2 regions of the Lysinibacillus sp. IITD104 genome follow, and region 2 is predicted to be linked to the other one. Evidence: riboswitches for the same ligand, from Rfam matches in the RefSeq annotation. Region 2 holds a riboswitch; the other holds the start of a gene.
What was found. A riboswitch is a leader RNA that binds a small molecule or an ion and turns the genes downstream of it on or off. The one in region 2 is predicted to bind thiamine pyrophosphate.

Region 1 (4,439 bases), 2.9 Mb from region 2:
CAGTTAGTGTAAGTCATGTAATTTGGATTATCATTTATTTTTTACTCGGTTATTGGTTAGTTATGAACATGAAAAAGACAACTTTGAAACAGTCTGCGCTTTTTAGTTGCATAAATATATTACAAGCATTGACGTTATACGTCTGGCATCATGAGTTATTTATTGTTTCTCTTGGCATTACATTACTCTTAGTCTTGTATTTATTTATGTTGTATAATACGTACCCTCTTCAGGACAAAGCCTTGTCTGGTCGTATTCCTTTCTCCATTTATTTGGCATGGATGACATTTATTTTTATAACAAATACAAGCTTTACGTTAACGGCTTATGGTTGGAATGGCTTTGGTCTCAGTACGCCTCTTTGGGCAGTGATTTTACTGACATTAGGAGGAGTAATTGCACTACATATCCGTTTCCATCACTTTGATGTTATGTTTCCGAGTGTTTTTATTTGGGCTTATATTGGAATCGCCATACATAATGGTTTTGATGAGCTACTTGTCACTACAGCTGCTTTATTTTTATGTGGTGTTCTCTTTGTTGGCATTTTATTTATTAAAAAAAATCCTGCCTACCAAAAATAAATTGGTTAGCAGGATTTTTCATTTCATTCTATTCTTCGTCCAATGACGTTAAGATAATCGGTTTATCTTTTGTCACAATGACTGAATGTTCGATTTGAGCTACAAGTGATTTATCCGGTGTCACGAATGTCCAGCCATCACCAGCTTCTACGATATGCTCTGCATTTGCTGAGATAAATGGCTCAACCGCAAGTACCATACCTTCTTTCATAATGGTAGAATCCCATGCATCGTAATAATTTAAAATATGGTTTGGTTCATCGTGTAAAGATTGACCTAAGCCATGACCTGTTAAATTCATAATAACAGTTAGGCCATTAGCATTTGCCTCGCGTTCAACTGCTTTACCAATTTGATTTAATTTAGATCCAGCCTTTACCTTTGTCATTGCTCGATCAAAGGCGCTTTTGGCAACACGACAAAGCTTTTCTTTGTCCTCATAGCCATCACCAACAACAAATGAAATTCCTGTGTCAGCAAAATAACCATTTAAAGAGCCAGAAACATCAATATTTACGATATCCCCTTCTTGAATAACACGCTTTCCTGGAATACCATGTGCTACTTCTTCATTAACACTAATACATGTATACCCTGGGAAATCATATTCTCCCTTTGGTCCAGAAATAGCGCCTGCCTCTGCAAACATGCGGCCAGCAATTTCATCAAGCTCAAGTGTTGTAACACCTGGTTTTGTTGCAGCTTTCATCGCTTCGCGAATTTCAGCACAAATGCGTCCTATTTTTTTAAAAGCTTCAATCTCTTCTTGCGTTTTTACAATCATGTATAACGTCCCTTTCATCTAATATCTATTCTTTAATATAACATAACTTTTTATGCGTATAACGATAAACGCTTTAAATATTGTATGCTTACCTACTTTGCAAAGTGCTAAAAGAGCTATTCACGACAAAAAAGTCCCTCCACTCATGTGAAGGGACTTGCATTAAGCTTTTCTTTGCATTAATTGTGGAGCGGCTGTGAATAAAAGAACACCAACGATTGCCGTTAGTATAGTTGCTGGTAGCATATATGTACCATTGTAGATGATGGAATAGATCCATGCATTTTGGTCGCCCGCATATTCGGCAAAAAATACAGCACCAGCAATTGTATGTGCTGTGTATCGTAAGAAGCCTGCGAAAACGGTACCTATTATTATATAAAGTGCCATTTTAGTTTTATTCATATGTTTAGCAGCGTCTAACACTGGTCCACGTACAACCGCCGCTAAACCTACAACTGTAAAAGCAACTCCATAATCCAATAATCCTTGTAGCCAGTGCACTATATAGGAACCAAACATTGTTTGCATAACACCCACAAGTAGTCCCGTTGTTAACCCAGCTACTAAGCCCCAGCGAAATGCTATTAACATAATTGGTACCATAACAAGACTAACTGAACCGCCTTGTGCCCATACTTTAAAGGAAACTTGATCCAGTACGAGACCAATCGCTGCAAAAATCGCAATCTCCACTAGCATTAATAGTCTTTTTTTGTCCATACATATTCTCTCCTTTGTTCCGATGTAGGATACAAGAGCAGGAATAGAAAAGCGCTGATATGTCTCTTTCTGACACCTTTTTCCTTTAAGAATGAAAAAACGATGTCAGGACAGAGCCTCACATCGTACAAGTGTCGGTTTCTATCCACATCCCTACGCAAGCGTTAACTTACAGGTTCGAAGAGTCAAGGCATTACGTGCCCAGTCTCAGCTGACATCATCAGCTCCCCTTGTGGTCGTTACATCTGAATTTATTTGAACAATCTCATTGTACGCAATGGATAGGAGGATTACAACCTTCTATACAATATATTTTTTGAAACTTTGCTGTTTTTCATGCGTAAATATTTAAAAAGGAGGTACAACTATGGAGAATCAAAAAATTTTAGCTGCCTTTAGTTATCTTAGTATTTTCTTCGCCCCTTTTATCGTTCCATTAATTGTTTATTTTGTGACAAAAGACAGTGATGTAAAAAGACATTCGATTCGTGCACTTGTCTCTCATTTAATACCTTTTGTTTTTGGCATTCTATTCTTTATTGTCTTTGTTTTTTCTACATTTAGTTTAGATCCAACCTCCAGCAACAAGACCATGATGATTATTTGGTTTACTTCATTCGCCATCTATGCGCTCGTCTCACTAGGTATTGTGATTTGGAATATAATTCAGGCTGTTCGTGTTATCCGTTAATGTTTTATTTTTAAGTGAAACAGGTAGTAGTAATTGTAAAAGGAGCTGTTTTGGGATGAAAGTATCAAACGTTGTAAAAACTGCCGTCAAGTTAGCACCTATTGTTATTCCTATCGTAAAAAAAGTAATGGCTGCAAAAAAGGGAACAACGCCTACAACCACAGCTAGAAAAAAATAAAACGAAGGCGTATTCCTTTTTCTGGAAATACGCCTTCGTTTTATTTCACTTCAAAATGGGTTTGACTATGGCCATTCAATGTTTTTTCCACATGTAAAACCGCTGGCATCGCAGATTTCAATTCAGGTACATGAGAAATTACACCAATCATGCGACCAGAATCCTGTAAATCAATTAATGTATCAATTGCTTTATTTAGTGATTCCTCATCAAGTGAGCCAAAGCCCTCATCAATAAACATCGTTTCAATATGAATATTACCTTGGAAGCTTTGAATCACATCTGCCATCCCCAATGCAAGGCTTAACGAAGCATTAAATTTCTCGCCACCTGATAATGTTTTGACATCTCGTAATTGATCCGTATAGGCATCATAAACATCAAGACCAAGTCCACTTTGCTTCGCATGCTTTTCTAACCTATCTGAGCGCCTAAGCTCAAATTGACCGTTTGATAAATGATATAGCCGTATATTGGCAGCAACTGTAATTTGATCTAAGTAATTAATTTGGATATAACGCTCAAAGGATAGCTTTTTCGAGTTTTGTCCATTTAATAATCCATAGAGCTCCTTTACTCGCCCTGCTTCTTGTTCAAGTAAATGAAGCTCTTTCGCTATTTCTTTCACCTTTTCACTAAAGCCTTGGCATGCTTGTGCAAATCCATTCATCTGTTGCAAACGTTTAAATGCTTCCTCATAGGAAATACGATGCTGTTCTACCCTTGCTTCCATCGCCACTAAATCTTGCTTCTCTTTCCCTTGAAGATATGTAGCCCCTTCGGTAATCTGGATTTGCAACGTGTGTACTTGTAAAGCATAGTCGCTACATGCTTTTCGAAGTGCATCTAATTGTATGACACTCCGTTTAGCAGTAGCATAAGCCTCATAGCTTTCGAAACCTATTTCTTGCATATTTGCTGTAAATTGCTGAAGCTTTTCATTTATTTTAAGCTGCAATTCCTCAAAGGACTGTTTGGTAATTTCTACAGTTAGTGTTGCATTGCTAGCCGCTTCCTTTGCAGCATGTAAATTTTCTTGACTTGCTTGCCAACTTTTTTGAAGCGCTTCTTTCTGTTTGCTAACATCCATAAGTTGTTGCTTTAATTGCTGTAAAGTTGGTAAATTAGCAGGCATCTGCTTAAGCTGTTCTTCTACAACTGCTTCTAATCTTGTCCATTCTTTTATCTGCTCCGCTAAATATTGCTCTAGCTTTGTTTGCTTATTCCGTAGTTGCTCTATTCGATCATGCTGATGCTTTATTTTTAATCGCACATCAGCTAGTTGATGATGAATAGCTTTTAATGCAGCAATCTCCTGTTCCATTTCATGTAAGGTAGCGATGATTTGTGATTGGTCTTCTTGTTTAATATTTTGGGCCTCAAGTTGTTGCCAAGTATCTTGAAGTAGTTGCTGCGTAGATGCTAAAAATGCCTCTTTCTCTAGATACTTACGTTCGTCTGCGGATGCCTTCGCTCTTA
Region 2 (4,439 bases):
ATTCGATGACCCAGCAGAAGTCCAATAAGGCGGCTTTGTATATTTTAATGTTTAATATGTTTATCGCAATGGGGAGTATCGGCATAATTATTCCTGTCATGCCAGAGTATTTAAAAATATTTGGTGCAGCAGGACAAGTTCTAGGTATGCTAATTGCAACGTTCGCCTTAGCTCAATTCGTATTTTCTCCAATTGCTGGGAATCTTTCAGATCAGTACGGTCGAAAAAATTTAATTATTTTCGGTCTTATCGTAACAGGTCTTGCTCAAATCGGTTTCGGCCTTGCTACAGATGTATGGATGCTCTTTTTAGCACGCTTTTTAGGTGGTCTAGGTTCCGCATTTGTTGCACCTCCTATTATGGCTTTTGTTGCTGACGTCACAACCTATGAAGAACGTGGGAAAGGTATGGGGATGTTGGGTGCCGCTATGTCTCTTGGCTTTATGATTGGGCCAGGAATCGGTGGTTTCTTAGCAAAGGTAAGCTTACATTTTCCATTTTTCACCGCTGGAGCTGCAGCCATCCTAGCTTCTATTTTATCTTATTTCTTATTACCATCTACCAAACCAAACACTGCTCAAAAGAAACAAAAGCAAGACAATCTGGCGAAGCAAATGGCTCGTTCCATACATATGCCTTATTTTGTAATGCTTATTATTATGCTGGTGTTCTCATTCGGAATTGCAAATTTCCAAACGACATTATCATTATTTGTGACAGAAAAGTTTAATTACACACCTGTGGATATAGCAATTATATTAGTTGTTGGTGGTGCTTTTGGAGTAGTAGTACAAATGTTTATCATTACACCGCTGTTCAATCGCTTCGGTGAAATGAAAGTAGTACTTGTCAATTTATTTATTGCAGCTGTTGCTATTTTCTTAATATTATTTGTTTCTGGCTTTGCCCTTATATTAGTTGTAGCAACGATTTTCTCTACAGCAACGACATTAATTCGTCCAGCTGTTAATACACTTATCTCAAAGCTTGCAGAGAAAGAGCAAGGATTTGCTGCGGGCTTGAATAATGCCTATATGAGCCTTGGGAATATGATTGGACCTGCTTTAGCTGGTCTATTATTTGACTGGAATATGAATAGCCCCTATATTTTCGGTTCTATCATATTATTAGCATGTTTCTTCCTAGCGCTCATCTGGACAGTGAAAAAAGCACCTCATTTAATGCATCCCGATACAAAATAGTCTGAAAAATCATTGACTATTTTTTGCAGTATGTTACATTATTGTTGATTCACAAAATTGAATGATTTTAACCACTAGGGGAGTCTTTAAAAGGCTGAGACGTATATGGTAATATACGGACCCTTTGAACCTGATCTAGTTCACACTAGCGGAGGGAAGTGGCGCTACTTGCTGTTGTCACTATACACACACAAGGCCGCTTCCTATTGTTTAAAGGGGGTGGCCTTTTTATTTTTCCTCACGAACTTTACCAAAAGGAGTGAACTTTATGTCAATTCGTAAATTAACAGTCATGGCTTTATTAGTAGCCGTTGCTGTTGCAGGCTCTACTTTCGTATCCATCCCAACAGGAATCGCACGTGCTTACCCAGTTCAGCATGCTATTAATGTGATAGGAGCCATTATACTTGGACCCGTACCAACAGTTATAGTTGCCTTTGTCACTGCCATCATTCGTATCCTTACTGGAACAGGCTCTCTACTAGCTATCCCTGGTAGTATCATCGGTGCGTTCTGTGCTGCCCTTGCCTATAAATATAGCAATAAAATGTGGTTAGCTGGTATCGGAGAAGTTATCGGAACGGGCATTCTGGCTTCACTTATTGCCGTCCCTTATGCAAAATTATTCATGGGAACATCTGTAGCAGCATTCTTCTTCCTACCAGCCTTTTTAACATCAAGTACGATCGGTGCTATTTTAGGTGTAATGGTTGCGAGTAGCTTGCGTAAAACAGAGCTAGTAAAGAGGTTTAATTCTTCTCTTTATTGAGAGAAATTGAATTATGAGCATTCATTGAGCTGGGGTAGGGTAGTCCAATTTGGATCGCTTTTTTTCTCTTTATGAGCAAAGAGCCCACTTTTTAGATCACCTTGCCGCTCTCTACAAAGGGAGCAACTCTCTATTCAAACAATACAAAAAAAGCAGTGCAAACCTATTAAAGTTTGCACTGCCTCCTCCATTTTAAGATCTCTTTTTCATGCCTTTTAATAACTGTGCTACATTTGTATTCTCTGCCTGTACAGGTTTTTCCTCAACCAGCGGCTCTTTCTTCTTCGCGTTCGTTAGGAAATTCCAACCAAAACGTCTTATGGTAATATCAATAAAGAATAGGAGCATACTCGCTAAGAGCAGCCATGTGGCAATATTTTGCCGATCTGCTCCTTTTGTCGTAAAGTCACGGAAGACATCTTGTGGTTCCTTTAAAACAGTGCCTCCTGTTTGTTGAGTCAACTCTTCTATCAGTTGATTATTTACAGGGAGTAGTTCGTATTCGGCACTATAAGGAACACTTAGACCTGCCTGGTAAATGGCCTGCTTTTCATCTGCTACACGGAAGAAAATTAATCCAGGTTCAGCTTGTACTACAGCTCGAACTTGAGATGCGGAAATGGTTTCAAGTTGTGTTTCTAGCTCCTCCCCTGCTTCATTTACCGCTACAATATCTAAAAATGCGGCTTCATTTGTAGGGTCTGTAATCATAAAGGAACCATCTGCTTCCAATCTTACATCATAGGCTACATCATTGTAGCTTGGTAGCATTTGAGAAATAAGTGTTTGCCAAAATGCTCCCCAATTCTGCCATCTTGCCCAATCTCCTGTCCATTTACCCGTTGAATCAGATGTAAAGGCAAATGTTTTACCAAGACCATATTGCCACTGGGCTAACACAGGATCTTCCTTCTCGCTTTCTGCCACAACAGTAGCCCCCTGTTTTGCCGTTGTCCCAATGTATGCATTCATTTGTGGGACACCATTAGCAAACAGTGAATTCCATCCTGGTGCATTATAAATTGCCGGATAGAATGGATTGTCCTCAATATACGTTCGGGAAATCATAGCTGTTTCACGAGATAAAATAGAAGGAATGGTTTGCTCATCTATCACATCATAGAAACGTCCACTGCCCATGTCACTAAGCGCTTCTAATAAGTTCGCATCGGCATCTTGTCCAATCGCTACTGTCGATAAGGTTATACCCTCTTCTTTTCCTTCAGCAATTAAATCCTCATAGTTCCCTGCCTGTGATTGCCCATCTGTTAAGAGAATAATATGCTTACGTTGGAGCTTTAAATCAGCAAGGTTCTCGTAGGCTTTAGCTAGTGAACTATAGATTTCTGTTCCACCACCAGGTGTTACTGATAAAATAGTATCTACAGCCTCTTCTTTACTGCTAAGAGGCCCTGTCTCTATAATCTCCCAAGGACGATCATCAAAGGCGATGAATCCTAATGTATCCTCGTCTCGCAACATCTCAACAGAACGTGCCGCTGCTTCCTTAGCAAGCTCAAGCTTCGAGCCTTGCATACTGCCAGAACGGTCAAGTACAATCACTAATCCTAAGGAAGGTAATTGCTCTTTGCCCTTAATTTCCATTTCCACTGGCAATAAGGTTTCAATCGGTGTTTTAAAATAGCCGCCTAGACCAAAACTATTTTCTCCACCAACCATTGTAAAACCAACACCAAAGTTTTTGACTGCTTGCTCTATAACACTCATTTTTGCTTCACCCACTAAATGACCTGGCACATTGTCGAAAATAATAGCATTATATTGCAAATAGCTGGATAGTTCATTTGGTAGACTGTCGGGCGCTACAACATCATAGGCAATCGATTGACTACCAAGTGCTGCTCCGATTGGTGAAGCTGTTTCATAACCATTCACGATTAATAAATGTGGTTCACTTTGAACCATTGTGACACTAGTTAGCTTATTGTTTTCAAAAATAGCATCCTGACCAACTTGAACAACGGCTTCATATTTTACAAGCCCTTCAGCTGTTGCTGCATGTTTATAGGTAAACACATTCGTGCCTTCAGTCAGCTCAATGGCCTCTCGATGAATAAGCTCATCATTTTCATATAATAACAACTCACCTTGGGCCGCTGATGTTGCATGTATGTCTGTCACTAATTGTTGCTGCTCTCCAACATAAGCAACCTGAGGGGATACAAAGCTTTTTAATGACACATCATTGACAACTGGCTGACTAAAAGTCTTAACATCCACACTAATATTGGAGCCTTTCAACTTCGAAGCAAATTCTAAAGCATCTCCCTTTGTCTCATTACCATCTGTTAATAGCACAAGACGAGTTGCCTTTTTAGGATCTATAATACCTGTGGCAAGTTGTAGACTTTGTTCTATATTCGTTTGATCGGTAGCTTTGATTTCAGTCAGTTTTGGTACTTCCTTTAAGGTTTTAGACAAAATGGCTTCTGTTTGTAAAGTGGAGG

Region 1: it holds a riboswitch for thiamine pyrophosphate, as region 2 does, so the genes downstream of both, thiT (energy-coupled thiamine transporter ThiT) here and thiW (energy coupling factor transporter S component ThiW) in region 2, are expected to answer to the same signal.

The regions. Positions count from the first base shown of each region.
Region 1 is NZ_JBAHYH020000001.1:749,066-753,504, reverse strand. Features, by position in the region: gene V1L66_RS03845 (hypothetical protein) at 1-584, shown strand, start outside; gene map (type I methionyl aminopeptidase) at 613-1,368, opposite strand; gene thiT (energy-coupled thiamine transporter ThiT) at 1,531-2,091, opposite strand; TPP riboswitch at 2,225-2,332, opposite strand; gene V1L66_RS03830 (DUF4870 domain-containing protein) at 2,459-2,782, shown strand; gene V1L66_RS03825 (hypothetical protein) at 2,838-2,960, shown strand; gene V1L66_RS03820 (SMC family ATPase) at 3,001-4,439, opposite strand, start outside.
Region 2 is NZ_JBAHYH020000001.1:3,633,868-3,638,306, forward strand. Features, by position in the region: gene V1L66_RS18525 (MFS transporter) at 6-1,202, shown strand; TPP riboswitch at 1,269-1,376, shown strand; gene thiW (energy coupling factor transporter S component ThiW) at 1,471-1,971, shown strand; gene V1L66_RS18535 (VWA domain-containing protein) at 2,164-4,439, opposite strand, start outside.